Regions from separate parts of the Shewanella maritima genome, predicted to be linked through region 3. Evidence: predicted binding sites of a transcription regulator. Region 3 holds the regulator's gene; each other region holds the start of a gene.
What was found. Region 3 encodes LexA, which represses DNA repair genes until DNA is damaged. Its sites were predicted from a motif close to TACTGTATNNNNATACAGTA; they were not measured.
Positions count from the first base shown of each region.

Region 1: a site for LexA is predicted at 3,298-3,317, ahead of EXU30_RS19280 (YebG family protein). Genes of this name have one in related genera too.
Region 2: a site for LexA is predicted at 5,730-5,749, ahead of recA (recombinase RecA). Genes of this name have one in related genera too.
Region 4: a site for LexA is predicted at 2,025-2,044, ahead of recN (DNA repair protein RecN). Genes of this name have one in related genera too.

Region 1 covers NZ_CP036200.1:4,524,950-4,533,139, reverse strand. Annotated here, with positions in the region: gene prc (carboxy terminal-processing peptidase) at 1-1,572, opposite strand, end outside; gene proQ (RNA chaperone ProQ) at 1,591-2,226, opposite strand; gene EXU30_RS19285 (GAF domain-containing protein) at 2,513-2,971, opposite strand; gene EXU30_RS19280 (YebG family protein) at 3,005-3,286, opposite strand; gene EXU30_RS19275 (paraquat-inducible protein A) at 3,463-4,092, shown strand; gene EXU30_RS19270 (paraquat-inducible protein A) at 4,082-4,729, shown strand; gene EXU30_RS19265 (PqiB family protein) at 4,716-7,355, shown strand; gene EXU30_RS19260 (nucleoside recognition domain-containing protein) at 7,484-8,190, opposite strand, start outside.
Region 2 covers NZ_CP036200.1:1,213,292-1,221,481, forward strand. Annotated here, with positions in the region: gene csrA (carbon storage regulator CsrA) at 289-486, opposite strand; gene alaS (alanine--tRNA ligase) at 1,234-3,855, opposite strand; gene EXU30_RS05135 (regulatory protein RecX) at 4,134-4,553, opposite strand; gene recA (recombinase RecA) at 4,583-5,635, opposite strand; gene mutS (DNA mismatch repair protein MutS) at 6,121-8,190, shown strand, end outside.
Region 3 covers NZ_CP036200.1:2,891,536-2,899,725, forward strand. Annotated here, with positions in the region: gene EXU30_RS12410 (SURF1 family protein) at 1-156, opposite strand, end outside; gene EXU30_RS12415 (DUF2909 family protein) at 101-319, shown strand; gene EXU30_RS12420 (cytochrome c oxidase subunit 3) at 335-1,210, opposite strand; gene EXU30_RS12425 (cytochrome c oxidase assembly protein) at 1,207-1,770, opposite strand; gene ctaD (cytochrome c oxidase subunit I) at 1,772-3,370, opposite strand; gene coxB (cytochrome c oxidase subunit II) at 3,383-4,984, opposite strand; gene EXU30_RS12440 (SulA-like leucine-rich domain-containing protein) at 5,418-5,930, opposite strand; gene lexA (transcriptional repressor LexA) at 5,927-6,544, opposite strand; gene plsB (glycerol-3-phosphate 1-O-acyltransferase PlsB) at 6,786-8,190, shown strand, end outside.
Region 4 covers NZ_CP036200.1:1,234,932-1,243,121, reverse strand. Annotated here, with positions in the region: gene recN (DNA repair protein RecN) at 342-2,000, opposite strand; gene EXU30_RS05220 (YjaG family protein) at 2,210-2,824, opposite strand; gene barA (two-component sensor histidine kinase BarA) at 2,817-5,840, opposite strand; gene rlmD (23S rRNA (uracil(1939)-C(5))-methyltransferase RlmD) at 5,941-7,320, shown strand; gene relA (GTP diphosphokinase) at 7,671-8,190, shown strand, end outside.

The sequences.
Region 1 (8,190 bases), 1.6 Mb from region 3:
TAATTGCGTGCTACCGCCATTGATACGGTAAAACTTAGCAATGGTGTACTGGACATGGCCGACAGGCTTTTCGTACATATCGTAAATTCGGCCCAGGCTCTTATGCTGCTGCACCGTACCTTTACCAAAGGTCGACTCACCCACAATTAACGCGCGGTCGTAATCTTGCAGCGCGGCTGCGAAAATTTCAGACGCTGACGCACTGTAACGGTCAACCATCACAGTTAATGGACCTGAATAAGCGCTCTTACCGTCATTATCACGATTTTGCGTTACGCGGCCATTAGCATCACGGATCTGCACCACAGGGCCTGCATCAATAAACAAACCGGTTAGCAATGTAGCTTCAGTAAGCGCACCACCACCGTTACCACGTAGGTCGATGATAATGCCTTCAACATTCTCTTGCTCAAGCTTGGCTAACTCTTTGCGTACATCTTCAGACAGGTTCATGTAGAAACCTGGAATTTGCACCACACCCACTTTACGGTCAGCGTATGGGCCAGTTTCTGGCGTGACAACTTTTGACGTTGCAGCTCTGTCTTCAAGGCGGATTTTGTCGCGAATTATGGTCACTTCAAAGGTCTTGGCGTTAGCGCCGCCTTTTTTCGGTAAAATCTCTAAAATGACTTCGCTGCCTTTAGGACCTTTAATCAGGTCAACTACGTCATCTAAACGCCAGCCAATCACGTCGACAATTTCTTCGCCTTTTTGACCAACACCGACAATCTTATCTTCGACAGACAACTTTTCACTGCTAGCCGCTGGGCCGCCGGCAACCAAACTTTTAATCACAGTGTAATCATCTGTCATTTGCAGCACAGCGCCAATACCTTCAAGGCTTAGGTTCATCTCCATTTGGAAACGCTCTGCATTACGCGGTGACAGGTAGCTAGTGTGTGGCTCAACTGTGCGAGCGAATGCATTCATTACGCTTTGAAATACATCTTCGCTGTGGGTTTGGCTCAAACGTTTAATCGCATTGTTATAACGTTTGCCGAGCACTTCTTGGATTTCTTTCCACTCTTTACCGGCAAGCTTAAGGTTTAGTGCGTCATACTTTACGCGTTGACGCCAAAGCTCATCTAACTCGGCTTCATTTTTAGGCCAGCTTGCGTCTTTACGGTCGTACTCGTACTTATCACTCGCTTTGGCGAAGTCAAACTCGTTTTCAAGTAACGACAGCGCATAGGCAAAACGTTCATAACGGCGTTTTTGAACCACTGCATACATTTTATACGCAGGGCCCATATCGCCTAGCTTCACCATGTCATCAAATTGGTTCTGATACTGGTTAAAACTATCAACGTCGGCTTGAGTAAGGATGTTTTTGCGGAAATCTAACTGCTCAAGAAAGCGCGTATAGATTTGCTGGGAAAATGCATCATCCAATTGGAAGCGATGATAATGGGCACGAGTAAAACGATTAGTGACACGTTTACTCGCGACCTTGTGTTGCGGCTCTTGCGCTAACTCAGGTAACTCGCTGATTTGAATAGTTGGTGAAATTGCCCACGCCGATAATCCGACAAATAAACTGGCAATTGACGCAGCCAAGGTTAGTTTTCGCATCAACAAGTTACTCCTTATTTATACCAAGATGTGTTCAACTTTTACTTTTACAGATAATCCTGAATCTAATTGAACTTGAACATCATCTTTTTTGATGTCAGTGATCACACCAGCTACTGGTGCAGCACCTAATTTTACGTTTACGCGTTGATCTTGTTTTAGATCAGACATGTTGGCCTGAGTTAAGTTCAAATCAACTGGCGGTGTTTTAGCCGGACGATCTTTTTTGCTCGGTACACGCTTGTTAACTGCACGTTTAGTATCTTTACGTGGCGCTCGTTTCGCGGCATCTTTCTTAGGCGCTTGTGCTTGACGCTTAGCTCTAGCCTTTTCTTGGCTTTCCTTTAATGTAGTTTGAGCATGTTCAATATGCTCTTGCTCAAGCTCACCACATTCATTGCCATCAAGATCAACACGTTGAACACCCGCTTTGATCCCTTTTAAATAACGCCAGCTGCTGGTATAGCGTCTTAGCGCTACACGTAACTGAGTTTTACTTACTTTAGAATCATCAGCTAACCGTTCAGCTAAATCTTGAAATAAACCAATTTTTAGAGGTTTAGTTTCACCTTCTTTAATAAAACATAAAGGAAAGGTTTCGTATAAATACGCTAAAATAGCGTTAGTGTCGGTCAACTTTTCTGTTGATTCCATCATTACTTCCACGTTAATAAAAGGGACTCTTAAGGTAGTGGTTACCACGAGTCGTTCATCTTTTGTTAAGCGCTTAATGGTCGCGACAGCATGTTTACCATCGCATTGTTTACCTAGCTCTTAACCTACAAATTAGCACTATAATATATTTTGCAAAAGGAAATGAAACAATCCTTAACAAAATACTCGCCGCCAGTTGCGCACAAACACAAGGCTGCAAGTAGCGGCTTATTATAAAGCTCATGACGACGATTGCGACCTAGAATTACGTAATATTGGTCGCAAACTAACCAAATAAGACTTTTTCGAAGCTAGAAACGAGCATTTCTAAGCCTTGTTGATCTTGCTCATCAAAACGATCAAAGCTTGGGCTGTCGATATCGAGTACCCCAATCAGCTGACCGTCATTGCAAAACGGCACCACAATTTCTGAGTTACTGGCTGCATCACACGCAATGTGTCCGGCAAATTGATGCACATCTGCAACACGTTGGGTTTGCTTTTGCTGCGCGGCAGTACCACACACACCTTTACCTAAGGCAATACGTGTGCAGGCAAGTTTGCCTTGAAATGGGCCAAGAACCAGTTGATCATTTTTAAGCAGGTAAAAACCAACCCAATTAATGTCTTCTAAGTTGTCATTTAACAGCGCAGAGAAATTGGCCATGGCACAAACTAAGTCATCTTCACCTTCAAATAATGCAGTTACTTGACGGTTTAGTACATCATAAAACTCTTGCTTCATCGTGTTGCCTTTATCTAGACGTAAAATCAGTAATTATTCAGACTCTTGCTTAGCTTTTGCTTTTTTCGCAGGAGCGGGTTTAGGTTTTACCACACCTTTTAACAAATTGCCGAGTTCATCTTTATTTTGTGCAAGATAAAATGCCAGTTGCTCACAAGCTGTTTCATCTAAACTTAACTCTGATTTTTCTAGAAACGGAATCAGGTTATCCGCAATATCGAGCATTTTGTCATAGGCATCGGCTTCTTTTTTGGTTGTGAAGGTCATCTTCTCTTCCCCTTCTCTGACTACGACGAATTTGGTGATAACAGCCATGATTCCTCCGCTACTGTTTTTATATACAGTAAACAAGGTTCTCATACATTGAAGTTATGATGCAAGTATTCTGATTAATCTGATATTATTTAATTTTTATGCAATGTGATCTTGAGCAATTTATTTGTTTGCTCAATCTTTGATGGTTCACACGATATAGGGATTTCACGGTCAATATGGCTCATACGGATCAGCATCAGTGTCATGTACTTTGCCGCTCGTGCGATTTGGTGGTACAAAAGCGCGCACTACCCTCGCCAGTTAGAGCACTGTGCCCGCGTTGTGGTACGGCGCTTTACGATACACCTTACTGCTCAATTAACGGTATGCTGGCTTTGTGTATTGCTGCGTTAATTATGTTTTTCCCCGCCAACTTGCTACCAGTGCTTGAAATCCACTTCCTTGGCAGCATACGTAACACCACAGCATTTCAAGCTGCAATCGCTGTGGGCGACCAAGGTTATTGGGTTGTTGGAGTCGCGGTCGCGATATCAGCGGTAATCGCGCCCTTGTTACTACTTAGCTCAATACTCGCGCAAGTATGTATTGCAAAATTTGCCCTGCATTTAGAACTTGGTAAGAAAACTCTGCGGATGCTACTTAAACAGCAAGGGCTGTTATCACAGTTAACCATGCTTGAAATATACGTGTTGAGTTTTTTAGTTTCGGCTTTCCAGCTGTCTGATTTTGCCGACGTACACATGGGCATGGGCACGTTTTGTTTTACCATGTTATTTTTATTGCTGTTGTTTTTACAACGAGAGTACAACCTTGAACATATGTGGGGCTTGTTAGATGACAACTAGCTCTTCCCTAGACAATCAAACACAGATTCAAGGTATGAATAAGGGCTTATGCCTTTGTAAAGTCTGCCGCAAGATAAACCTAACAAGTAACGGCTCTTGTACCCGCTGTCATGCCCCGTTAGCAACTCGAAATTATGCGAGTATCGGCCAAAGCTGGGCTTTACTAATCACAGCGGTTATCTTGTTGGTGCTTGCCAACATTTATCCAATTACATTGATTACTAATCGCGGCGTCGTTACTAATGACACCATTTTCAGTGGCACCGTACACCTGGTAAAAACTGGCATGATCCCGATTGCCATCATTGTATTTACCGCCAGTGTGTTGGTGCCATGGCTAAAAATCATTGGACTTGCGATTTATTTAACAGCGATTAGCTTTAACTTACCAGTTTCTAAGAAGAAATTAATGGTAGGCTTTCATATAATTGAATGGATTGGCCGCTGGTCGATGTTAGATTTGTTTGTTATTTCTATTACCGTAGCTTTGGTTAATATGGGGCAGCTTCTCGATGCAAAACCCGCCCCAGCAGCTACCGCATTTGCACTAGTTATATTGCTGACACAATTAGCAGCGAAAGTACTTGATACTCGCTTACTATGGGATCGTTTGGAACCTCAAAATGACGCAAAGTGAATCACCTAAGATCGTTAAAAAGAAATTATTCTCTCCAGTATGGCTGTTACCTATTGTTGCGCTTGTACTGGCTGCCTGGCTTGGATATAAAAGCGTAAAAGAAGCCGGCGTTGAAATTCAGATTCACTTCCCAAATGCCGCTGGTATCGAAATTGGTAAAACCCTAGTCAAATACCAAGGTCTCACCGTAGGTAAAGTGACTGACATTAGTCTCGATGATGACTTGGTCGGGGTAAATGTGCGTGTATTAATGGACTACCGTTCAGAGCCATTTTTAAACGAAAGCAGTCAATTTTGGCTGGTTAAACCAAAGGCAAGTATCACTGGAATTGAAGGACTAGACACCTTGTTCTCGGGAAATTATATCGCGGTTCAGCCAGGTGAAGGTAAAGCCACTACAGACTTTGTTGCCAAGCAATCTGCACCAGCTATTCTTCCAGGTTCTCGGGGAATGGTGATTTCGTTAAAGGCGGATAAGCTTGGCTCACTTGACGTTGGCTCACCACTTTTCTTCAGACAAATTCCTGTTGGTAATGTCGTTAGCTTTCATCTTCAAGACGATAAAACCATCATCATCAATAGCTTTATTGAAGATCAATACGCTCACCTAGTTAAACAAGACTCACGCTTTTGGAATGTTTCAGGGTTAAAAGTTGACGCGTCTTTGTCAGGCATTAGCGTTAACACCGAAAGTATTGCATCTATTCTTGCCGGCGGCATTAGCTTTAGCTCAGGCGACGGTGAACAAGCCACTTATGGCGATCAATACCAATTATACGACTCACAAGAACTCGCCATTGACGGTATTGAATTAAAATTCAAAATCGACACTGGCGATGATGTAAGTAAAGGTACGCAAATTGTTTACCGCGGACTAACGGTCGGTGAAGTCACTCAGGTTACCCTTGACGGTGACAAGGTTGCTGTGGATGCCAAGCTTGAGCAAGAATACCAAGGGCTACTAACCGCAGACAGTCAGTTCTGGCTTGCTGGCGCGCACATCTCCCTTGATGAAGTCAAACATCTTTCACGTCTTGTTACAGGCCATGTCATCAATATTTTACCTGGTAACAGCAAAGAATCATTACCGGCTTACTTTGAACTGCAAGCTGAGCAACCTGACTTATTACTAGCAGACAAACTACCACTCACATTAAGTGCTGACATTCACACAGGTGTCAGCGTTGGCGCGCAAATTCGCTATAAACAGTTGCCTATCGGTGAAGTACTAGATATAGCATTGAGTGACGATTTCAATAAAGTTAGCTATCAAATTGAGATTTACCCTGAATATAAAAAGCTACTTACCCAAGGAAGTTACTTCGTTCATGAAGCGGCTTTAGACATAAAGGCATCGCTTGATGAGGTAAGTGTCAAAACCCGCGATATTAATACGTTTATGAAGGGTGCAATTAGTTTAATACCTAGCTTTAAAGGTGAGAGTGTACAAGCAAATGCGCAAATGAAGCTGTACGAGTCAGGTGATGTCGCACAAGATGAATTTAGACTGGCAAAAATGCACAAACTGAGTTTAAGCGCCAACAACGGTGCTGACTTGTCTGTGGATTCTCCTATCTACTACAAGAAAATGGTGATCGGCCATATCAACCGTATTGACTGGATAGCCGAGCAAGATAGCTTCGAGTTTGAGTTGGCTATTGAGCCCAAATATAAAAAGTTGATAAATGAACGTACCGTTTTTTGGCGTAACAACGCCCTTAGCGTAAATGCGTCACTTGCGGGCGTAGAAGTCGACGTAGCGCCTTTGGCCGGCGCAATTAAAGGTAGCATTTCTCTCGGCATGATAGATGAAGGCATAGAGGTTCAACCAAGCGCTAAAGGGTTGCTTTATGAAGATAAACAGCTTGCCATGCGTCAAGCGCAACTGGTCACTCTTACTGTGCCGGCTAGTGTCAAACTCAATGACAACGCAGCTATTCGTTATCAAGGGCACCAAATCGGCTTTGTGAAACAAGTCAAGCTACAAAGTGACTTAGCATTCATTCAGGCAAACGCTTATTTATATGGTGAATACGCTGATCACTTCAGTAAGTCCGACAGTGAATACTATATTGTTGATGCCAGCATTTCGCTTGCTGGCATAGAAGCTCCTGATACTTTAATTACCGGCCCTTATCTTGGAGTACTACCAGGTAGCGCCGATACCAAAGCCCGTAGTTTTAAGGTTAACCTTGAATCCAAGTTTGATTCCCATCGCCCATCTGGCTCGGTTGATTTCGTCCTAAAAGATGAACAACTCGGCTCAATTAAACAAGGCACACCTGTGTTTTACCGCGGCATTGCCATTGGTCAAATCGACGGTTACCAACTAAGTAGCAGTGGCAGTCATGTGGAAATTTTTGGCCACATTGAAAAAGAATACACTTTCTTGATAAACCAAAGTAGTAAGTTCTGGGATGCATCTGGGATCAAGCTAGAAGTAGGCTTATTCTCTGGCGCGCAAATCGAAACAGGGTCATTAGAAACCTTGCTAGCAGGTGGCATCTCAGTAGTGACTGAAGAGATCACAACCGATAACAACAAACTCACCTCAGGCTCACGCTTTATCCTGCACCATAAAATGAACAAGGAATGGCAAGATTGGTCACCTGAGCAGCAACGTTAACTCTTATCTTTTTATAACGAAAGCCAGCAGTCACGCTGGCTTTTTTACTTTCAAACATATGCGCTTTATCCGCGTAACTTTACTAGGATTAACTTGGCTTACATAAAACCATCAAACACAAATTTACCCTAGCCATAAAACCAATAGCAAACAGATATCGCAGCGACAATCCCAGCAAAATCTGCGGCAAGTCCACAGCCCAAAGCATGTCGACCATGTTTGATCCCAACTGAGCCAAAATACACAGCTAATACATAGAAGGTGGTTTCAGTGCTACCCTGCAATACTGCGCTTAGTCTACCTGCGAAAGAGTCAACGCCATGATGCTGCATGGTTTCCAGCATCATAGCCCGCGCACCCGAGCCGCTAAATGGCTTCATCAAGGCTGTTGGCATCGCATCAATAAACCGAGTGTCGGCGCCAAATGCACTGACTATTGCGGCTACCAGACTGAGTAAATAGTCTAGTGCTCCTGAACTCCTAAGCAGGCCAATCGCGAGCAACATGGCAAGTAGGTATGGAATAAGCTTAATTGCTTGCTCAAACCCTTGTTTAGCACCACTGATAAACTCGTCATACACGGCAACACGCCTAACGCCAGCTACCAGCACAAAACTCAAGATAAGTAATAGCAAAATACCATTACCTAATGCTGTAGAAACCGCACCAATCGCTTCACTTGTTAAACCAACGAGGCTCCAAACTAACGCGCAAAGCAGGGAAACTATCACCATGCCATAGCCAAGTACCACTGTGTTAAGTAAAGATATCCTCTGCACTAAGGCGACAATGATTAAGCCCACCAGCGTTGAGCATGTTGTTGCTAATAAAATCG
Region 2 (8,190 bases), 1.7 Mb from region 3:
TCGAACTTTATTAAGCAAGTAATCATGTAAAGCGCAAAATGTGGGAATGTTATAATGAAGTATTGCTGGAGGTTTTTTGCACAACTGGTAATAAGAAGTTGATGAATCTCTCTCTGACTTGTCCATCACTGAACCTGAAGCCTGATATTAGTAGCGACTGCTAATCAGTTCTGACTATCGAAAAGCTAGGTTTAGGCAAGGACTAACCAATCAATTTGTGCTTTCGCCTTATCCCAAAAACAAAAAAGCCAGCAATGAGCTGACTTAATGTTACGCTTCCAACTTCGATTAGAAGTTGCCACCTTCTGAAGATGAACCTGATTTCTCAGATTGAATGCGCTGATAAATCTCTTCACGGTGAACAGAAACCTCTTTTGGTGCATTGACGCCAATGCGAACCTGGTTACCTTTAACACCAAGAACAGTTACAGTGACTTCGTCACCAATCATTAATGTTTCGCCTACGCGGCGAGTCAAAATCAGCATTCGATTGCTCCTTTAGTTCAATCTGCATAACACTTTGTCCGTAATATGCGCTCATTATAAGGTCAGCTAACGACAAAATCATAGTGTCTATTACTAAATACGCCGTATAAATAAGATTTTTTGTTAATTAAGATGCCCTAGCGCTTTTTAACCGCATAAACCACCAAAAAAACCAAAGTATAACAAACATACTTTTAACATAATTTTCAATTTGAACATGTAAAACGTACATTTTATCGACACAAGCATTTACGACCTTATGTAAATGCATCACTTTGACTAAAGCTTAGTCGAAAAAGTGATCTCTAGCTTTATCCACTATGCCAAAACTCGGTTAGAGTCACAAGTAATATACAAATAATTCAAGCTGTTCCGTACACATCAAGCGAATAATTACCCTGACAATTTATAAGTGAATGCAAGCAACGTATACTTTTATTAGCCATTGCCTAATGAGATGCAGCTTTAACTCTCGCCTGCGTTGACAGTTAAGGTCATGATAAAAAAGACTATTTCCATAAAAACCTTTGAAAAAACAGACAGAAAGTAGCGTGCTTCGAACTTTGAACATCATTGCCATATGAGTTGATTATTCGTTTAGACACATCGGCAGAGCACAAGCGTTTTCAGGCACATTCTATTTGATGATAACCACCTTTTCTAGTTCAATGGTTTAAGGTTAAAAATCAAAAAAGGCCTTCAAATGAAAGCCTTTTTGTTTATATACCAATGTTCAATGGTAATGAATTACAACTTATCGGTTATCCAAGGAATAACAGATGCAAGTGCAGCATCAAGGTTTTCTGGTTGGCTACCACCAGCTTGCGCCATATCAGGGCGTCCGCCACCTTTACCACCTACTTGCTGAGCGACCATAGAGACTAACTCACCAGCCTTAATTTGCTTAGTTAAGTCATTACTTACACCGGCAATTAAGTTCACCTTATTGTCGCCAGGAATACCTAACACGATAATCGCGGATTTAAGCTTTTGCTTTAACTCGTCTTGCAAGCCGCGAAGCGATTTAGGGTCAGCGCCTTCTAGCTTCTTAACTAAGACCTTAATGCCATTAATTTCAACGGCATCACCAGCTAAATCAGCACTTGCCGCAGCGGCTAGCTTATCTTTAAGTTGCGATAGTTCTTTCTCTAAAGACTTCACTTTATCAAGTTGAGCTTGCAGCTTAGCAACCACTGAAGCTGAATCTGACTTTAATAGTGCCGCAGCTTGATCTAGCTGGGCTTTTTGCTCAGCAACATGCTCCATTGCAGCTGCGCCAGTTACCGCTTCAATACGGCGAATACCAGCAGCGATACCACCTTCAGAGGTAATTTTAAACAAACCAATATCACCAGTGCGACCAACATGGGTACCACCACAAAGCTCAATCGAGAAATCACCCATAGATACTACACGCACTTTATCATCGTACTTCTCACCAAATAGCGCCATTGCGCCCTTCTCTTTGGCTTCTTCGATGTCCATTTCAGCAGTAGTTAGCTGATGGTTACGACGAATTTGAGTGTTAACCAAATCTTCAATCGTCTTTAGCTCTTCAGCTTTCACGCCTTCAAAGTGAGAGAAGTCAAAACGTAAACGCTCTGGCTCAACAAGAGAGCCTTTCTGAGTCACATGACTACCTAGCACCTGACGAAGGGCAGCATGCAATAAGTGAGTAACCGAGTGGTTTAGCTCAGTGCGATGACGTAACTTTTTATCAACTTGTGCATTAAGCTGCTGGCCCAGTTTAATCTCACCTTGGCTCACCTCACCTTGATGACCTGTCGCGCTACCAAACTTTTGCGTGTCACTAACCTTAAACTCGATACCATCAGCAGTCAGCAGGCCTTTGTCACCAACCTGACCACCTGACTCAGCATAGAACGGCGTGTTATCAAGTACGATAATACCTGATTGACCTGCGCTCAATACTTCAACTGCGTTACCGTCAACATAAATACCAGTCACCGCGCCTTGACCTACAAGGTCGGTATAACCGCAGAACTCAGTATCATCTTCAATAACCAGGCCTGCGTTGTAATCAGCGCCAAAGTTACCTGCAGCTTGAGCGCGGCTACGCTGCTCAGCCATCGCAGCTTCAAAGCCAGCTTCGTCAACATTAATATCGCGCTCGCGACATACATCTGCAGTTAAATCAACCGGGAAGCCATAGGTGTCGTAAAGCTTAAATACTGTCTCACCGTCTAAGGTGTCAGATTTAAGTTCATTCAGTGCACCATCAAGAATTTGCAGACCACGTTCAAGGGTACGAGCAAACTGCTCTTCTTCAGCTTTGAGTGACTTTTCTACAATCGCTTGCATCGACACTAGCTCTTTGGCTGCATCGCCCATCACTTCAATCAATGTTGGCACAAGCTTGTAGAAGAATGAGTCTGTCGCGCCAAGCTTATTACCATGACGCACAGCGCGGCGGATAATACGGCGCAGTACATAACCACGGCCTTCGTTAGATGGCATAACACCATCTGCGATTAAGAACGCACATGAACGAATGTGATCGGCAATCACACGTAGTGATTTGTTTTGTAAATCTTTAACACCGATGATTTCAGCAGTTTTAGCAATTAGCTTTTGGAAAATATCGATTTCATAGTTTGAGTGCACGCCTTGCATAATTGCAGCGATACGCTCAATACCCATACCTGTATCTACTGATGGCTTAGGTAATGGCAGCATTTCACCGTCAGCTTGACGGTTATATTGCATAAATACGATGTTCCAGATTTCGATAAAACGATCGCCATCTTCTTCTGGTGTGCCAGGGCGGCCACCCCAAATGTGCTCACCATGATCGTAGAAAATTTCAGTACATGGACCACAAGGGCCAGTATCACCCATTTGCCAGAAGTTATCTGACGCGTAAGGTGCGCCTTTGTTATCACCAATACGGATAATATTTTCAGCGGCTACGCCAATTTGCTTGTTCCAGATTTCAAATGCTTCATCGTCTGTTTCGTAGATGGTTACGCATAGCTTTTCTTTTGGTAGCTTTAAGGTTTGAGTTAAGAAGTTCCACGCAAACTCAATCGCGTCTTCTTTAAAGTAATCACCAAAACTAAAGTTACCTAGCATTTCAAAGAAAGTGTGATGACGCGCAGTATAACCCACGTTATCTAAATCGTTATGCTTACCACCGGCACGAACACAGCGTTGTGACGTTGTTGCGCGGTTATAGCTGCGCTTTTCCATACCCAGGAAGGTTTCTTTAAACTGATTCATACCCGCATTGGTAAATAACAAGGTTGGGTCGTTATGCGGGACAAGTGAACTACTGTCTACAACTTGGTGTCCGTTTGACTCAAAGTACTTTAAAAATGCACTTCTTAATTCGGCAGTGGTTTGAAACATGAAATGATCCTGGATATCAGTTTTGAAAACTCAATAAATGTAAGCTTAGCGCAAGCCCAGCCTACACATAGAAATGTCGGCATTATATACCTATTGTGCGTCAATAAGCGAGATGATAAAAGCGATTAAATACAGTGGTAATCCTGATGCAAACAGGTACTTTAGGGGATTAGCGTGGACAATTTGAAGGCAATGACTGTTTTGACAAATTGACGCCTTAAAAGCTGAAGGAGAATTTACAAAATACCAAGTGAAACTTGTAGGTGGATACGTAAAGCTTAGTCTTCAAGATATGGGTCATAATCAAGGGCGTATGCAACTTGATCAAAGCTAAACCCTTGGCCAACTAGATGCCTAACCCGTCTTGCTTTTTCTTTATGATCGCTTGTCTTGGGTGTGCCGTACTTTTTAACCGCTTTTTGCTTGGCAAGTTCAAACCAATCACAATCGCTGGCGTCAATGGCTTGCCTTATCACGTTTTTACCCAGGCCTTTTTGCGCCATCGCTTGGGAGATGCGCATTACACCATGACCTTTGGCAATATGGCTTTTAAGTAGCAAGGCTGCATAACGATCATCACATTGAAAACCTTGAGCTTCGCAGTAATCTAATGTTTGCTCAATTTCGAGTTGTTCGAAGTCTTTTTGCAGCAGCTTAGAGTAAAGCTGCTGGCGGGAGTAATCGCGGCGCGCTAACAGCGCTACCGCGTATGACTTTGCTGATTGGCTCAGAATACTTCACCAGTCTCTAAGTCGATATTTTCTTCACCTTCAACTGCATCTGCTTTGTTCGCTAGCAACATGCCGCGAAGCGCCGCTTCAATTTCAGCAGCAACTGCTGGGTTTTCGCCTAAGAAACGACCGGCATTAGCACGGCCTTGACCAATCTTGTCGCCTTTATAGCTGTACCAAGCGCCAGCTTTATCAAGTAGCTTGTGCTTGACACCTAGGTCAACTAGCTCACCAGTGCGGTTAATGCCTTCGCCATATAGAATTTGGAATTCAGCTTGCTTAAATGGTGCAGCAATTTTGTTTTTCACCACTTTGACGCGTGTTTCGTTACCTACAACTTCATCACCATCTTTAATTGCACCTGTACGGCGAATATCTAAGCGAACAGAAGCGTAGAACTTAAGTGCGTTACCACCGGTTGTTGTTTCAGGGTTACCGAACATAACGCCAATCTTCATACGGATTTGGTTAATGAAGATAAGCAGGGTATTTGACTGCTTTAAGTTACCAGCAAGTTTACGCATTGCTTGACTCATCATACGAGCAGCAAGACCCATGTGCGAATCACCAATCTCGCCTTCAATCTCAGCTTTTGGTGTTAGTGCCGCTACCGAGTCGACAATAATCACATCAACTGCACCAGAGCGAGTTAACGCATCACAAATTTCTAATGCTTGCTCACCAGTATCAGGCTGAGAACAAAGTAGGTTATCAATATCAACACCTAGCTTTTTAGCATAAATTGGGTCAAGCGCGTGCTCAGCATCGATAAAGGCACAGGTTTTACCTTCTTTTTGCGCCGCAGCAATAACTTCAAGGGTTAATGTCGTTTTACCAGAAGACTCAGGACCATAAATCTCAACGATACGTCCCATAGGTAAACCGCCCGCGCCTAGCGCTGCGTCTAATGATAATGAACCGGTAGAGATAGTCTCAACGTCCATGGTGCGGTCTTGGCCAAGCTTCATAATTGAACCTTTACCAAATTGCTTTTCAATCTGACCTAATACAGCGTTCAGTGCTTTCTCTTTATTCGGATCAACCTTCATTGTAAAACCCTCTAAGGTATTCAATATTATGCAAAATATTCGTATTAACTTGTGATTACAGCTAACTAGGTGCTGCTCAATATGATGATAAGTATACTGTACAATCATACAGTATCAATAGCTGGATCGACTTTTTTTTAACAGTTAACTATTTCTTACATCGATTCAATTAATTACCTATGTAGTTAACCTGAACTCGGGATTAGAAAATGCCAATAAGTCCTTCGTACAGAGTTATACTCAGCATTAAGTTTCTAGCGAGATAGTTTTATTTAGTTCAAGGCGAAGCTACGCGTCAATAGCTAGCCTATTGCAAGTAGCTTCAACATCTTCACTTTACTAAGAGACAGCCAAAAATTACCGTTGAAAACCGATTTATTATCCTGTGCTCAGGTTAGTTACTCCTAGCTGATTCTACTCTTGCCATTAACTTGCTAAGATAGCCCCTTTGCGATTTCCCATCGAATAAAGAGTTCCAACCAAGCATGACACAAGTAGATACCTCAAATTTAGATAAACACACCCCTATGATGCGCCAGTACCTAACATTAAAAGCCGCCCACGCTGACATGTTATTGTTTTATCGCATGGGTGACTTTTATGAGTTGTTCTACGACGATGCCAAAGACGCTTCAGAGATGCTTGGTATCTCGCTCACCGCACGTGGCAAAAGTGGCGGTGACCCAATTCCTATGGCAGGCATCCCGTATCACTCAGTTGAGAACTATCTCGCTAAACTTGTGCAACTAGGTCAATCAGTTGCGATTTGTGAGCAAGTTGGTGACCCTGCTACAACCAAAGGCCCAGTTGAGCGTCAGGTTGTGCGCATCGTAACGCCAGGTACGCTCACCGATGAGGCTCTACTACAAGAGAAACAAGACAACTTACTGGCTGCGGTCTATCAGGCGAAAGTGGGTTATGGCTATGCCACACTTGATGTGTCATCAGGCCGTTTTGTTATTGCCGAGCTTGAAACCGACGAAGCATTAGAAGCAGAGCTGCAACGTACCAATCCTGCGGAGCTGTTATATAACGAAGAGTTTCATAACACCCTGCTACTGAGTCAATATAAAGGTAACCGTCGTCGCCCTGAATGGGAGTTTGATTACGACACCTGTATCAACCTACTGCTCAACCAATTTGGCACCAAAGACTTACGCGGTTTTGGCATTACAGATGCTCGCTCGGGTCTGCAAGCTGCTGGCTGCTTGATGCAATATGTTAAAGACACGCAGAAAACCGCCCTGCCTCATATCAACTCAATTGTACGTTTCAACCCAAGCGAGTCAATTGTACTAGATGCAGCAACCCGCAAGAATCTTGAGCTGACAGTCAACTTATCAGGCGGGCATGAAAACACCCTCGCTTCTGTGTTGGACAACACTGCAACGCCAATGGGCAGTCGTATGCTGCAGCGCTGGATCCACCAGCCGCTTAGAGAGCATCAAAAGATCACGGCGCGCCACAATGCAATCAATGAATTGATCGACAGCAATCTCTACGATGAACTGCACGACCAACTCAAAGCCTTAGGTGATGTTGAGCGTATCATGGCAAGACTTGCCCTGAGAAGTGCTAGACCACGGGATTTTGCCCGCTTAAAACAAGCACTGGCATTGTTACCAGAGATCCAACAGACACTAGCTAGTTGTCAGCAGCCGCAGCTGCGCGCTCTTGCCAAGCTAATGGGTGAATTTCCAGAGCAACACGCGCTGTTAGATAGCGCCATTATTGATAATCCTCCAGTGCTTATTCGTGACGGCGGCGTGATTAAACCCGGTTACAACGCTGAGCTTGATGAATGGCGCAGCTTAAGTGAAGGCGCCAGTGACTACCTTGTCGCATTAGAAGCACGCGAGAAAGAGCAAACGGGGATCAATACGTTGAAGGTTGGCTATAACCGCGTCCACGGTTATTACATAGAAGTGAGCCGCTTACAGTCTGACAAGGTGCCACTTAGCTACCAGCGCCGTCAAACACTTAAAGGTACTGAGCGCTACATCACCCCTGAGCTAAAGGAGTATGAAGAGAAGGTTCTTTCAAGCCAGGGTAAAGCGCTAGCGCTAGAAAAACAGCTTTGGGAACAACTATTCGACCTGCTACTGCCTAAGCTTGCAGAGCTTCAGGACTTTGCCACCGCTGCCGCGCAATTAGATGTACTGACTAACTTTGCTGAGCGCGCCGAAACCCTTAACTATCATTGCCCTGTGATGCAGTCAGGCATTGGCATCAAAATCGATGCTGGCCGTCATCCTGTTGTCGAGCAAGTGAGTCAAAGTGCCTTTATTGCTAACCCTGTCGAGTTAAATTCACAGCGCAAAATGCTGGTTGTAACTGGCCCAAATATGGGCGGTAAGTCGACCTATATGCGTCAGGTTGCTCTAATCACCTTGATGGCTCACATAGGTTGCTTTGTGCCTGCTGAGCAGGCTCAGATTGGTGAGGTAGACCGCATCTTTACTCGTATTGGCGCATCAGATGACTTAGCTTCTGGCCGCTCAACCTTTATGGTAGAGATGACAGAAACCGCTAATATCTTGCACAACGCAACACCT
Region 3 (8,190 bases):
TAACTGCCATAAGCCCAGCTTGACCAGAGCGCTAAATACCGCCACAGTAATTAATATGAACGCGACAATTGACCAACCATAACGTTTCCAAGGACTGCCTGTGACAACCCCATTCATCGTTAAGTTAGTGTTAGTGCTACTGCTCATATTCATTATGTTTAACTTAGCTAGGGCGCTGTTTATTTTGGTTAAAGGCGAAAATAAACAATCAATGGCGCCATTTTTGGGAAAACGCGTGCTGTTTTCAGCTATCGCCGTCATCTTGTTGCTTCTGGCGCTTGGGTTTGGTTTTATCGCACCTAACCCAAGACCTTATTAGCTATTCACCACGTATCTACAGCACGTAGACGAAGATAAATAGTCCTAGCCACACCACATCAACAAAGTGCCAGTACCAACTTCCCGCCTCGAAGGCGAACTGCTTGTCTGGGGTGAAGTGGCCTTTCAATACTCGCAAGAACAAAATGAGTAAGAACAAGGTGCCCAAGGTCACGTGCATGCCGTGAAACCCGGTTAGCAAGAAGAAGGTATTGCCGTAAATACCCGACTCTAACGTCAGTCCCATATCATGATAGGCGTGGGTATACTCCAGCACCTGCAGGTATAAGAACACTGAGCCAAGAATAATGGTGATTGCGAGCCACACGATAAGTGGTGTGCGCTTCATTTTCTCAAGACTTGTGTGGGCAAAGTGCAAAGTGACTGACGAGGTCACCAGAATGATGGTGTTAATTAGCGGCAAGCCGGTCCAAGGCATAGCCTCAGTTGTGGTGCCATCTGGAGTTTTAATCAGTGGCCACATCGCTTCGAATGTCGGCCACAGTACTTCGTGGGTCATGGCGTTATTTGATGCGCCGCCAAGCCAAGGGACTGAAATCATGCGCGCGTAAAACAGCGCGCCAAAGAACGCGCCAAAGAACATCACTTCTGAGAAGATAAACCAGCTCATGCCTTGACGAAATGATCTATCCATTTGCGCTGAATATAGGCCAGCCATCGACTCGTCGATAACATTTTTAAACCAGCCAAATAGCATAAATATAATCACGCCAATACCGGCGATCAGGATATAGCCGCCTGAGCTTTGCTCAGTTGATAACTGTTGAATATAACTGCCTGCACCAAACGCGATTAAAAATAGCCCTATGGCGCCGACAATCGGCCAAATACTCTGGGCGGGTACATAATAGGTTTCATGTTTTGTTGTCATTTTGCTGCTCCTTGCTCTATCGCACTCACCACCTTTCCTGTGATGTCATAGAGGGTATAAGAGAGAGTCAATGTGGTGATGGACTCAGGAAGATCTGGGTCCACATAAAAAATCAGAGGTAACTCGGCGCTTGCTTGCGCGGCTAGTGGTTGCTGGTTAAAGCAAAAACATTCGGTTTTATTAAAGTAAGCCGCGCCTTGACCGGGTGACACAGATGGAATTGCTTGACCGACGGTGTCTTTAGCAGACTTATTGTGGGCGATGAATTTGGCGTGAGTAAGTTTGCCCGGATGTACCTCAATCCGATTAACTTGCGGAGTAAAGTCCCACGCCATGCCTGACTGTACATGTGCGATAAACTCGACAGTGACAGTGCGGCTCTCATCGACAACCACAGCTTCATAAGTACTTGCCGTGCCTTGAGGTTTACCATTGATGCCTAGCGCATCACAAAGCACGTCATAAAGTGGCACCAACGCAAATCCAAAGCCGAACATACCCACTGAGCCAAGCACCAGTAGCGTGAGTAGTTTACGATTTGACTTTGGGCTTGCTGTCATATCATTTCACCTCTGGTGGAGTCGTGAACGAGTGATACGGTGCTGGGCTTGGGATTTCCCATTCAAGTCCTTCGGCACCTTCCCAAGGTTTTGCTGGTGCTTTCTCTCCGCCGCGTACGCACTTAATCACCACAGCTAAGAAAATCAGCTGCGACAGACCAAAGGCGAAGCCGCCAATCGATACGATTTGGTTAACGTCTGCAAACTGAATAGCGTAATCAGGGATACGTCTTGGCATACCCGCAAGACCCAAGAAGTGCATTGGGAAGAACAGCACGTTGACCGAAATCACTGAGCACCAGAAATGCCAGCGCCCTAACGTCTCGCTGTACATGTGACCTGTCCATTTAGGTAGCCAGTAATAAGCGGCTGCCATAATGGAGAATACCGCGCCAGATACCAGTACATAGTGGAAGTGAGCCACTACAAAGTAGGTGTCATGATATTGAAAATCCGCTGGTGTAATTGCCAGCATCAGTCCTGAAAAGCCGCCAATGGTAAACAGGATGATGAATGCCAGTGCAAATAACATAGGTGTTTCGAAGGTCATCGCGCCGCGCCACATGGTGGCTACCCAGTTAAATACCTTCACGCCAGTTGGCACTGCAATCAACATGGTGCAGTACATGAAAAATAGCTCAGCAAATACTGGCATACCTGTAGTGAACATGTGATGCGCCCAAACCAGGAATGACAAGATTGCGATACTGGCGGTGGCGTAGACCATTGATGCGTAACCAAACAGCGGTTTGCGACAAAACGCTGGGACAATGGCTGAGATAATGCCAAAGGATGGCAGAATCATGATGTATACCTCTGGGTGACCAAAGAACCAGAAAATATGCTGGAACATTACTGGGTCACCGCCACCGGCAGCATCGAAGAAGCTGGTGGCGAAGTATTTATCGGTCAATACCATGGTGACAACACCGGCGAGGACAGGCATAACGGCAATAAGCAAGAATGCCGTGATTAACCAAGTCCACACAAACAGTGGCAGCTTCATCCAGGTCATGCCTGGAGCGCGCATATTGACGATGGTGACAATAACGTTAATTGCACCCATGATTGAACTGATACCCATAATATGCACAGAGAATACAAATAGTGCTGTGGTATCTGGACTATAGGTTGTCGACAGCGGTGCATAGAAGGTCCAGCCAAAGTTAGGTCCGCCGCCTTCCATAAATAGCGAGCCTATCAACAGAGAAAACGCGAATGGTAGGATCCAAAAACTCCAGTTGTTCATTCGCGGCAGCGCCATATCTGGCGCGCCAATCATCATGGGGATCAGCCAGTTTGCTAACCCTGTAAAGGCTGGCATCACTGCGCCAAATACCATGATGAGGCCATGAACCGTGGTCATCTGGTTGAAGAAGTTGGGGTCAACTAGTTGTAGACCTGGCTGGAATAGTTCGGCGCGAATAACCATCGCCATTGCGCCGCCAGTTAAAAACATTAAGAAACTAAACCACAGATAGAGTGAACCTATGTCTTTGTGGTTGGTGGTTAAAACCCAACGCATGAGCCCTTTTGGGGCGCCATGATGATCATCATGGTGTACATGGTCGGCAGTTTGTTCGTGTGTCATTGTGCTCATTGTTCCACTCTCCTACTGACCATGACTGTCAACGTCTTTCGCTTGCACGGTATCGCCTGAGTTATTACCCCAAGCGTTGCGCTCATAAGTCACTACCGCAGCGATTTGTCTTGGCGTCAGTAATGCGCCAAACGCTTGCATTGCCGTGCCAGGAGCACCGTTTTTGACTACTTCAATATGACCGCTTACATCACCTTTGATGATAGGGCTGCCAATCAGAGATGGGAAAGCACCAGGAAGACCTGCGCCATTGGCTTGGTGACAGGCAACACAGCTTGCCATGTAAACTTGTTCACCTTCACTCATTAGCTGTTCATGGGTGAGTTCGGAAAGGTCGGCTTCAACTGCCTGAGCAACTTCGCTGGCGATCTCTTGGACTTCACTAACCACAGTTTCAGCTGCTTGCTCTATGGTTTCGACAGCCGAGGTTGCGTCAGGTACCGCTTGGGTTGCTTCAGTTTCAGCGCTCGAGCTGGTGGCAGCTCCTGTAGTAAGGTTGCTAACATCGATCGCCTGCACTGAGTCGCCGCTGTTGTTGCCCCAGGCATTGCGCTCATAAGTGACGACAGCGGCAATTTGAGTTGCACTTAGCTGCTTATTGAATGCCTGCATAGCCGTGCCGGGTTTACCGTTAACTACGATATCAATGTGAGCTGACACATCGCCCTTAATCAGCGGACTGCCAATAAGTGATGGGAACACACCCGGAAGGCCAGCGCCGTTAGGTTGGTGACAAGCCGCGCAGCTCGCAAGGTAAACCTGCTCGCCTTGAGCCATCAGCTCTTCCATCGACAAGGTCTTATTAAGCGATGCGGCGGCTTCTACTTCGGCCTGTTTAGCTGCTAGTTTTTGGTCAGCTAACCAAGCATCAAATTCAGCTTCTGGTAATACTTCAACCACCACCGGCATAAAGCCGTGGTCTTTACCACATAGCTCGGCGCATTGCCCGCGGTAAGTGCCAGGCTTATCAACCTTGGTCCAGGCTTCATTAATAAATCCTGGGTTAGCATCTTTTTTAACGGCAAATGCGGGTACCCACCAGGAGTGAATCACATCATCTGAAGTCATTAAAAAGCGCACTTTACGATTGGTAGGGATGACTAGAGGTTTATCTACTTCCAGTAGGTAGGTATCGGTTTTGGTGGCGTCGCCCTCGATTTGATCTCTTGGGGTCGATAGTACGCTGAAAAACTCGACGTCTTCATTGAAGTAGCTGTAATGCCACTTCCATTGTGAACCCGTTACCTTAATCGTTAAGTCAGCATTCGATGGGTCTTCCATGGCGATCAAAGTTTTGGTCGCTGGAATAGCCATACCGATAAGGATAAGGAAAGGGATAACCGTCCATATCACCTCAACTTTGGTGCTATGGTGAAATTTAGCGGGTTCAACGCCTTTTGATTTGCGGTGGAATATCATGGAGTAAATCATTACTCCAAACACCAAAAAACCAATGGCGCAGCAAATATACAAAATGATCATGTGTAGGTCATACACTTGACCACTAATATTAGTGACACCTTGGGTCATGTTTAGGGGCATTTCGCTTGCCCCAAGGCGCGGTGCTACTACAACTAGTAACCCCAATAGCGCACAATACAACCATTGCTTCACAAGACTTCTCCTCTGCCAATTGCGAATAGCAACTACAAAGAAGAGTCACACAGTAAGTCTCTGCTCTATGCAAACTCTTCGGTTCCCAAAAAAGCTTGATGACTTCAAAGTATCGATGGCGGTGAGAATACTTCGATGCTAATAAGCACTATGGCTTGGTTAGCATTACTGCTGCACGACTACGGGTGTTTACCGCTCGAGATACCTACGACTGAATTTATCAACTCTGATTTGACGTGTTCCAATCTATGTGGATTCACGTTTTTTATATTCAGATGGCGCGTAAAAATCAGCCACCTTGATTTAACATTACTTGCAGTTTAAATATTGATCAAGATCACTTTTGTCGGTAATAGCTTGAAAAATGGCTTAAAAAAAGCAACAAAAAGCCCTGCAACTGTGGCAGGGCTTGAGTTCTATTCGCAATAAAAAATTAATGAATTGCTGCGAAATTATTCATTTTGCCAGTGATACTTGCTGGGTTAACAGCTTGATTAGCATGTTCGCTTGCTTGTTGCTCCTGGATAACTAGACCAAGCGCGCGAGCACTTTTTGCTACCAGTTGCAGACGGCGACTGTCGCGGTCATCTAGATTGCTGGTCCAGCTAACGACCGCGCTAGATGTACCACTGGTAAGGGCTTTTTCAGTGGCCCAGAGGGTTTCAATTTCATCTTTTGCATGCACCAACAATACCCGGTCAGTGCGGACGCCTGCGTTAGCAAGCAGTTGTTTGTAGCTAATATGTGGAGGATTGATAAGTACAATCCAGCGACCTTGAAAACTCAGCGTAGCAAGTTGTGGTGCAAGGGCTTTTAGCTCCTGCTCACCTTGAGTGTTTGAGCGCACAGTATTAATGCTAGGTTGTACTTGAAGATCGGTGCAGCTTGTTGAGCTATCAGTCCACATACCAGGGTGGCGAGGTGAATTTCCCATTAAGTTATTCATGACCAATCTCCATTTCTAATCACACCAACCGCTAAGCCTTCGATGGTTAAGCTCTCACAGGTTAAGTCGACCTTGATTGGAGAGTAGTCTTCATTCTCAGCATGTAGCAGTACTGTATTACCTTTCTTTTCAAAACGTTTTACTGTGACATCATCTTCAACACGAGCGACAACCACTTGACCATTTCTTGCTTGTTGCATCTTATGCACCGCAAGTAAGTCGCCTTCTAAAATACCAATGTCTTTCATACTGTCGCCGCGCACGCGTAGTAAAAAGTCAGCAGAAGGTTTAAACATATCTGGGTCAACTTGGTAATGCTGTTCAACATGTTCCTGCGCCAAAATCGGTTCCCCCGCAGCAACTTGACCAATTAACGGCAGACCATCGTTTTGCGCTTCTTCGTCTTGAGGGAGGCGAATACCGCGAGATGTACCAGGCATGATTTCAATACAGCCTTTACGAGCTAACGCTTTTAAGTGCTCCTCAGCAGCGTTGGCACTTTTAAACCCAAGACGCTTGGCAATCTCTGCACGAGTAGGTGGCATGCCAGTTTCTGCAATATTGGTTTTAATTAGCTCTAAAATTTCTGCTTGGCGCGGCGTTAATGGTCTCATGTTGAATCCTGTTTTTTTATACAGTGACTGTCATTATATACAGTGTTTGGGTTCGTGCAAGTATTAACCAATATTATTTTTTCGAAAGGCTATTAGTGAGTTAGCGAACTCTGAGTCAGTGTGCTCTGAAAACTACTGTGTGCTGGTGGTTTGATTAACGATTGATAACTCATAGTGTTAGCCGACGATATTCTGTTATCCTATGCGGCATTATTTGTCCGTAGAATTCATAATCACAACTATGTCAAAACCAGATTCGCTAGTATTACGCGCGTTGCGCTGGGTTCAAAAGTGGATGGTACACACGATTGTTGTTCCTGAAGATCCTTTTGATGACTTAAATCTCGATAAAGATAAGCCCATTGTTTACGTGATGAAGACGGAGTCGATTAGCGACACCGCTGCATTAAGTGAAATCACCTCAGGCTTTGGTATGCCAAGCCCCTATGAGCCGCTAGAAATTGACGGTTTGACGGTGCCTAGGATTGTTTGCCTTGAAGGACGTAAGCCGATTTTTGGTCGCCGAGAAAGTGGTGACAAGTTCCTGAGCTATTTTACCAATCTGTTAACTGTGCACCGCCAGCGTCCTGAATTAGATATTCAGCTGGTGCCAGTGAGCCTGTATTGGGGGCGTACGCCGGGCAAAGAAGATGACACCATGAAAGCGGCAGTACTAGAGCGTCAGAGTCCAACCTGGTTACGCAAGTGGCTGATGATTATGTTTTTAGGTCGTCATAACTTCGTGCAGTTCTCAAATGCTGTATCACTTAGATTTATGGCAGATGAGCATGGCAGTGATAAAGCCATCGCGCAAAAGCTTACCCGTGTTGCTCGGGTACACTTTGGTCGTCAACGCAAGGTGATGACCGGGCCACAGCTGCCAAATCGTAACTCATTGTTTGACTCATTACTGAAGTCTGAAGCGGTACAAAAAGCGATTAAGGAAGAGGCTGCCAACAAGAAAGTATCAGAGGAGAAGGCAAAGGAAACTGCGGTTAAATATATTGATGAGATAGCGGCAGATTATTCAGACAGTTTAATTCGTATCGCTGAGCGCTTTTTAACCTGGCTGTGGAATAAGCTCTACAGTGGCATTAAAATTCGCGGCGCTGAGCAAGTTCGCCAATTACACCATGACGGCCACGAGATTGTGTATGTACCTTGTCACCGCAGCCACATGGACTACTTGCTGCTGTCGTACATCCTTTACTATCAAGGTATGGTACCGCCGCATATTGCTGCAGGTATTAACCTTAACTTCTGGCCAGCAGGACCTATGTTCCGCCGCGGCGGCGCCTTCTTCATTCGCCGCAGCTTTAACGGAAACAAGTTATACACCGCAGTATTTCGTGAGTATTTAGATCAGCTGTTTACCAAGGGCTACTCTGTAGAGTACTTCACCGAAGGTGGTCGTTCACGCACCGGGCGCTTGCTAGCACCAAAAACCGGTATGTTGGCGATGACAGTTAACAGTGTGCTGCGCGGCATTGAAAGACCTGTCACGCTAGTACCAGTTTATCTGGGTTACGACCACGTGATGGAAGTGGCGACTTATCATAAAGAGCTAAGCGGCAAGAAGAAAAAGAAAGAGTCGGTTTGGCAAGTATTCGGCATTATCCGCAAACTGGGTAACTTTGGCCATGGCT
Region 4 (8,190 bases), 1.7 Mb from region 3:
ATACCGCCGCTCTATTAAGTCGCATCGATAAAACTAATGGGCATTAAGTGGATACTTAATGCCTTTTTAATACCTTGTTTATGCTAGGAACAGGTCTTAGCCATTGATTATATAACCATTCTAATGGTCATCAGTTTAAGAGCGCTAACTATCTGAAAGCCAACCTGTTAACCGTCTGGTACCTAAACCCTTTTATGTAAACACCCTCCTTATAAGTGTTTATCTTCAAAGGGCTAATCTACAAAGAGCCTATCTTGCCGATGTTTATTCTCACGGTGTTTAACTTAGACGCATGTATTAAGCTGTGAAGCTTGTGCGCCAATCTATATCAACGATAGATACTACTGCAGCAGCTCTTTAGCATTGGCAAGAGTGTTTTCTGTGATGATATCGCCACCTAACAGTCGTGCTAGCTCATTAACCCTTTGGTCTTTATTGAGCGGCGTCATCATGGTTTCGGTTTTGCCGCCTTTATTGAATTTATTAACGTACATGTGTTGATGGCCATTGCCAGCTACTTGCGGCAGATGGGTCACACAAAATACTTGGGTGGACTCACCAAGTGAGCGTAGCATTTTGCCGACTACCGCTGCAGTTGGGCCTGAGATACCCACATCAACCTCGTCGAAAATCAGTGTCGGTGTAGAGACTTTTTTCGCTGTAATAACCTGAATACCCAAGCCTATACGTGATAGCTCACCACCTGACGCTACCTTGGCGATAGGTTGCAGTGGTTGTCCTGGGTTAGTGGTTACCGTGAATTCAACTTTATCTGAGCCCATTGCGCTCATAGCGTCCTCGTTAAAGTCGACATCAATACAGAACTTGCCTTTAGGCATATTTAGCTCCTGAATTGATTGGGTCACTAGCTTGTTTAGCTCTTTCGCGTAGCGAGTGCGGCTTTGACTCAGTTTTTTCGCATGTTGCTGGTAAGCCTCTCGGCTTTGTGCAAGTTGCTGCTTAATTTCATCTAACTTGGTTTCATCACTGCTGAGATCCTCAAGCTCAATTTTTAAAGCTTGGTGATGCTTAGCGAGTTCATCGGCTGACACTTGATGTTTACGTGCCAGTTGCATAGCCATGGACAGGCGGTTTTCCAGGTACTCAAAATGCTGCGGGTCGAGTTCAATATTGCTAACGTAAGACTCAATTTCACTGGCGCTTTCTTGAACTTGAATAAGTGCTTGATTGAGCATTTCACTTACTTGAGCTAACTCTGGGTCAAACTCGCCGAGCCTGTCGGCAAGGCTGATGCTTTGGTATAACAGTGAGCCGATGTTTGCTTCTTCATTGTCGCTTAATAGCGATAAGGTGTGCTGACAGCTCTCAATCAATTCACTGCCGTTAGCAAGCTTTTTATGTTCTTGTTCTATCTCAATAAATTCAGTCGTGCCCAGGTTAAATTCATCAAGCTCTTCGACTTGATACTGCAGTAGCTGCTTACGCGCAAGGCGCTCGTGCTGAGCTTGTTCAAGCTGCTTTAATTCCTGCTCAATTTGGCGACTTCTTTGGTAGCTGCTGCTTACAGCATCAAGCAACATTTTATGGTTAGCATAGGCATCGAGCAGGGTAAGTTGGTGCTCGCTTTTTAGCATCGCATGGTGGGCGTGTTGGCCATGAATGCCAACTAATAATTGCCCTAGAGACTTTAGCTGAGTAACAGGTACAGGATTGCCGTTAATGTAGGCGCGAGAGCGACCTTCAGCGCTGATAGTACGGCGTAAAATACAGTCGTCATCTAAGTCGAGATCGTTATCTTCTAGCCAACGCTTTGCCAAAGGCACATCATCTAAAGTAAAGCGGGCGCTTACTTCAGTTTTGCTTGCTCCTGCGCGCACTGAGTTAGTGTCGACTCGGTTACCTAGGCACAAGCCAAGGGCGTCAATCGCAATCGACTTACCTGCACCGGTTTCGCCAGTAATACTGGTCATGCCCGCTTTAAAATCCAATTCTAAAAAGCGCACAATAGCAAAGTTGTTAATGTTTAGCTGGCAAAGCATCTTGTTGTCCTATTTTTACTCAACCACTGTATTGATAAACAGTATATACTGATTTTTTATACAGTAAAGGCGGTTGCTGAAAAAATGTGTCCTTGTATGCTTATATAACTTGGTAATACTGTTAAGCTGTTGAATTTTATTTAGATAAAAATAAAGCTCGCGACCGCGAGCTTTGAAATGAGTTATTAAAACGGCTATTAATACAGTAATTAAGCTTTACTGCTAATACCGAGGTTTGAGGCGTCGGCCTCAATGATGTCTCTGCGCAAACCTTTAATGAACTCGGCATTGAGAGGCTCTAGCTCAATGATATCAAGCAGCATACCTTGCAATTGCTTTTCTTGCTCCATCATAGGGTGGGCAAATACATAGTCGTCGAGTTGCTTGTGAGTTAGGTTTTGTCCTTCAAGCTCTTGCTCGCTCATGGCTTCAATGTAGTGCGCAACCGTGCTTGAAGAAAGCTTGCTGATGTTAACAATATCTTCTTCAGCTTGGGCATTGATGGCGCTGAGTAAGGTCGAAACCGCAACCGCGGCATCTAGAGCAGGATAGACGCCATAAACGTCAAAATCTGCCGGCTCTGGCATGATTTCTTCAAGGCGTTGTAAGTGTACATCAAGGTTAAACTTGAGTTTTTTGTCGTACTGACTTTGCCACAGTAATTCAAGCGCTGTGCTAAGTACTTGTGGTTTACCAAATTCACACACTTCGCTAAACAGTTGGTAGTTAGGAAGCATACGTTGGCATAAAGCGATAGCAAAAATTTGTTTTTGCGGCAGGCTAAGGGCTTTAAGACGTTTAAAAAAACCTGTCTTGTTAGTCATTGGGGATTTCCACCGATAATTGATCTATGACTTGCTGTGCTGCAGATTCTACCTTAGTTAACTCGTCAAGTAACTCTAGTATTTCTGGTTCAATGTCATTAATCGGGGTTTTCTGCTTTAACGCCGATTCAATCTCCTGACACAGCTTTTGCGTTCTTGGTACGCCGCTATAGCAGCTTGCGCCGTGAAGTTTATGTACGGCTTGCAGTAATCGCTCAGACTGGTGCTCGGCAAACGACTGCTCAATATTGTTCATGGTTTCAGGGATCGACTCCATCAACATTTTCAGCATGTCGAATGCAAGATCTGGCTTTTGGTTAGCTTGCGATAAACATAGCTCCCAATTGAGCGTGTGCACATCAAAGTGGGTAAATTGCGGCGCGGCGACCCATTTATTGATGACGGTTTTGAGGGACTCTTCATCAATAGGTTTAGGTAAGAAACCGTCCATGCCGCTTTGTAAAATATTCTCACGCTCCTCAGCAACCGCGTGTGCAGTAACTGCAATAATCGGCGTGTGACGATTAAGTGAGTTGTCACGAATAATGGTTGTGGCTTTTAAGCCATCCATCCCAGGCATTTGAATATCCATAAAGATGATATCAAAGACTTGATTGCGGGATGCTTGCACCGCATCTTCGCCGCTTTTGACTGTGGTCACGTTGGTGACTAACTCATTTAATAGCGTGTCGATAAGCTTTAGGTTGGCAAGGTTATCATCTACTGCCAGTACGTTAACATTGGCTTTCTCTTGTACTTTAACCGGTGTTTTGGTGATTTGCTGTAGCGGTTTAGGCTCAGGTGGGTAAATCATATGTCGCGCAAGAGTGTAGTCGCTCACTGGCGTTTTTAGTAGAACATCGGTATTTGGCGTGAGCACTTCTTCAATTAATCTTTGATCTTGAATCTCATGCATTAATACTAGGCATTTAGTATGTTGCTTGGCTTTTTGCAGTTGTTTGGTGAAGTCTTCATCTGTTTTGAAGCCTTTACAGCTGACAATAATATAGTCGAAGAACACCTTGTCATTGTCTAAAGTTGACTCAAAGTGATCCAGCTGCCCTACACTAGTAAGTGACATTTGCCATGACTCAAAGCGGCGGTTCAGGGTATCGCGGCTTAATGAGCGAGGCTCAAACACCAATACATTTTTGTGGTGCAGCGCATCCATAGGTAGAACTTCACCAATTTGGAATTGGCTAATGCCTAATGGCAGGATAAACCAGAAGTTTGAGCCTTGATTAGGACTAGAGGTAAAACCGATTTGCCCGCCCATTTGGTTGATTAGGCGCTTGGTAATCACTAGACCAAGACCTGTGCCCCCAAAGCGGCGGCTAATCGACGAGTCAGCCTGACCAAATGCCTGGAATAAGTAATCTTGTTGGCTTTCATCAATACCTATGCCGGTATCAATAATCTCACAGCGTAAGGTGGCAGTCTCATCACTTAAGGTCACTAAGTGGATTTTGATATTAACGCTGCCTTCGTCAGTGAACTTAATCGCATTGCCTACCAAATTAGTGATAATTTGGCTGATCCGCATCGCATCACCTGTAACACTTTCTGGAACATTTGAGTCAATATCGACAACCAGCTCTAGGCCTTTTTCTTGTGCACTTACTGCGATAATGCCTAAGGTCTCAGCGATGGTTTCTCGCAGGGCAAAAGGCATTTTTTCAAGTACCATTTTACCGGCTTCAAGCTTGGAGAAATCTAGAATATCGTTGATGATCCCAAGTAGGTTAGTTGCGCTGCGTTCAATGGTTTTAATGTAATCGAGCTGACTCGAGTGCAGTGGTGTTTTAATTAACTGACGAGCAAAGCCGATGACGCCATTAAGTGGTGTGCGCAGCTCATGAGACATGTTAGCTAAGAATTCCGACTTAATTTGGCTGGCCTCAAGGGCGCGTTTTTTTGCTAAATCAAGCTCGACGTTTTGGATCTCGATTTGCTCTAATGTTTCTCGAAGATCAGATGTCGCCTGGTCAATATTTTGCTGCATCTCGTCATGGTATTCCGACAAGGAGCTTGCCATAGCGTTAATACCACGTTTCAATAAATCCAGTTCACCAATCAAATTACCTTCAAGCCGAGCACTGAGCTTACCTTCACGGATTTTAGCCACCACGCGCACCATTTCGGTAATAGGGTGGTTAACAAACTTCACTAAGCGAAAGGTAAAAAACAGGTTAAATTGCACGCCAATTAAGATAATCACAAACGCTGCGATGGCTGAGCGGTGCTGTGCAAGGAGTGCATTTTCCTTGTTCATCAAAATCGCCATATAACCAAGAAGGCGTTCGTCACGTTCGTTGTAAACTTCATTGTTAGCAGTCGGTCTTGCGGGTTCAGCAGTTTGTGTCCGAGATGTTTGGGAATCATTGGCAAGCGCAATCAACTGCGCAGTAGTGTCTGACGGCAAAGTCTGATCATAACCTTGATATTGCTCAGCGCCATCGAGTAGATCCTCGGCATCAACATTAATGGGCCTGTTATTGGGGCGTGCTCGCTCTGGCTCTGACACAGCTGGAACATCGATTTGCTCAGTTTGAGATTGCGCCGCCTTTTTAGGCTTGAGCTCGGTGTTGGCTACCACAGGGACCCGGATGATCATGGTATCCCCTATGGTTTCGTGCTCGCTTTCTGTTAGTTGCGCAACAGGGTTGCGGTAGCGCATGGTCTCAAAATCTTTGTGGTAATGAGAGGTAACAAACAGTTGGTTATTAGTATCAAATAATGCAATAGAGTGTATCAGAGAGGCATTGCGAACTTGGGATGCAGATAGTAGGCGTTTGGTGGATTCTCTGTCGTTGCTGACAATACCAAATTCGCTGGCAATGGCTAGGGGCTCAGCAATACTCAGCCCTTTAGCAATTAACGTGTCTTCTAATTCGTAGAAACGATTAATTGTAAAATAGCTACCAAGTAAAATACCAACCACAATGGTGGGGGCTAACGCGAGTACCAGTACCCAAGATCGCAAACTGAATTTGGTTACACTGTTAGCTGTTTCCATGGTATCCAAAGCTGTCCTATTTGATATAATTTCGCTAGCACTTAGACTGCCAGATTTTGAGCAGTGTTGACTAGTTTTTTATTGCCAACTTGAGGCCGAAATGGCGCAATTTTACAAACCAAAAGCCAATAAATCCAAACAATTATCAAGCAAGCTGACTTTAGATGTAACCCAGCTTGACCATTTAGGTGCCGGCGTAGCCGAGCATAATGGCAAAGTGGTTTTTATTCCTGGCGCCCTGTCAGGCGAGACTGTAAGCGCTCAATTTGTCGAGCAAAAAAAGAATTTCGCCAAAGCCAAGCTGTTAAAAGTCATGCAACCTAGTGATGACAGAATCAAACCTTTTTGTCGTCACTACCAGCAGTGTGGCGGCTGTGACATGCAACATTTACAGCATAATCAGCAAATTGCCCATAAGCGAACTAGCTTGATGAATTTAATTAAAAAGTTGTCACCGATTAAGCAAGTTGATGACGCTGTGCTCGTGGGTGATATTACGAGCGAACCGGTGCATTACCGCCGCCGCGCGCGCTTAGCCACGTTATTTAATAAACAGGCGAACGAACTCAAGCTAGGTTTTCGTTCACCTGGCTCTAACAAGGTTGTTGCCATTGACGAATGTCAGGTACTAGCAAAGCCGTTATCTGAATTGATTGCGCCGTTTGCAAAAGCACTTAATCAATTAAAAGCTAAAACGAGTTTAGGGCATTTGGAGCTAACACAATCTGAAGATGAAGTGCTCGCGGTACTAAGAGTTACTAAATCACTACCCAATTCAGATAAGAAGTGGCTAATTAATTTAGCTGAAAAGTTGAAAGTTCGGCTATTACTCCAAGACGACCAAGGCGAGTTATTGCAGCTGTTTCCTGTGCTTGAACACAGGGAAAAAGATAAAGACCAAGCAGTTGCCTTACCTTATTACTTGCTCGCAGATGATCGCATTCGCTGCTCATTTACACCTGGTAATTTTGTTCAGGTCAACGCGCAGGTGAATAAAGCAATGGTCGAGCAGGCTATTGATTGGCTCGCCCCACAAGCAGGAGAGCGAATACTGGATTTGTTCTGCGGTGTGGGAAATTTCAGTTTGCCGCTGGCGCTCAAGCAAGCTGAAGTTATCGGTGTTGAAGGTGTTCCTGAAATGGTCGAGCAAGCCAGTGCGAATGCTAAGGTTAATGGCTTGGATAACATTAACTTTTATCACGCTGATTTAAGCAGTGACTTAAATCAGCAACCATGGCTTGGAAAAATCGATAAATTACTGTTAGATCCTGCGCGGGCTGGTGCTTATGAGTGCCTAGAAAACCTTGAGCAAATGCAGCCTAAAAGCATTGTTTACGTGTCTTGCAATCCAGCAAGTCTCGCTCGTGATATCGAAGTTTTAGTTAAGTATGGTTATCAATTAACCCGACTGGCTAATATCGACATGTTCCCGCAAACTCATCATATCGAGGCGATGGCGCTATTTGAGCTTGAAACGTGATAAAAGTTAGGTTTTTGCGGGCAAAGCGTTAAACAAGTGTTTTGCTTTATTTAGTATTTGATGGAATAAGATTACAATGCAGGGCGACTATTGGGATTTAGCAGTAATTAGATGAATTAACTGGTTATTTTTAAGTCATAGCAATAGGTTAATACCAGTTAGGATAAATAAGTGATCAGAGATTGCGCTGGAAAAATCGCTTAGAACAAGGCAGAAATTACAACTAGCTAGTTGTTCTACCTACAAAATTTTTAATGAAGTTATAAGCGATTTTGGCCAGTTAGGATGATCATATACTTGTTCTGATTGGTATAAGTTGTCGGAAGCTAGAAGAAGTTAAGGAAATTGACATGGTATCGGTTCGTGAAGCGCATTTTAATACCCAGCCCTTCCACCTGGAAGAATGGGTAGCACGATATATTGAAGACAAGCAAGATGCCAAATGTTTACTGGAGCTTATTGGCGAGCTAGAAGCCCTGCCAGTAGACAATTCAATTGCCCATACTCAATTGCTCGCTCGCGCCCGCGAGATGATTGAAATTCTTGCGCCGCTTAATATGGACATTGAAACCCTGCAAGCAGCAGTGCTGTTTGTGGTGTTAGATGCCGGCATTATCAACCTTGAAAAGATTGAAGACACCTATGGCAAGTCACTAGCCAAGCTCGTTTCTAGCGTAATCACCATGGACGCCATTGGCGCACTAAAAGTTGATGGCCATTCAGTGCGTACTGGCGAGCCGCAGGTCGACAATATTCGTAAAATGCTACTTGCCATGGTCGAAGACGTGCGTGCGGTTGTAGTGAAACTGGCTGAGCGTATTTGTTTGCTGCGGGCAGTTAAAACCGCCGATGAAGAAACCCGTGTACTGC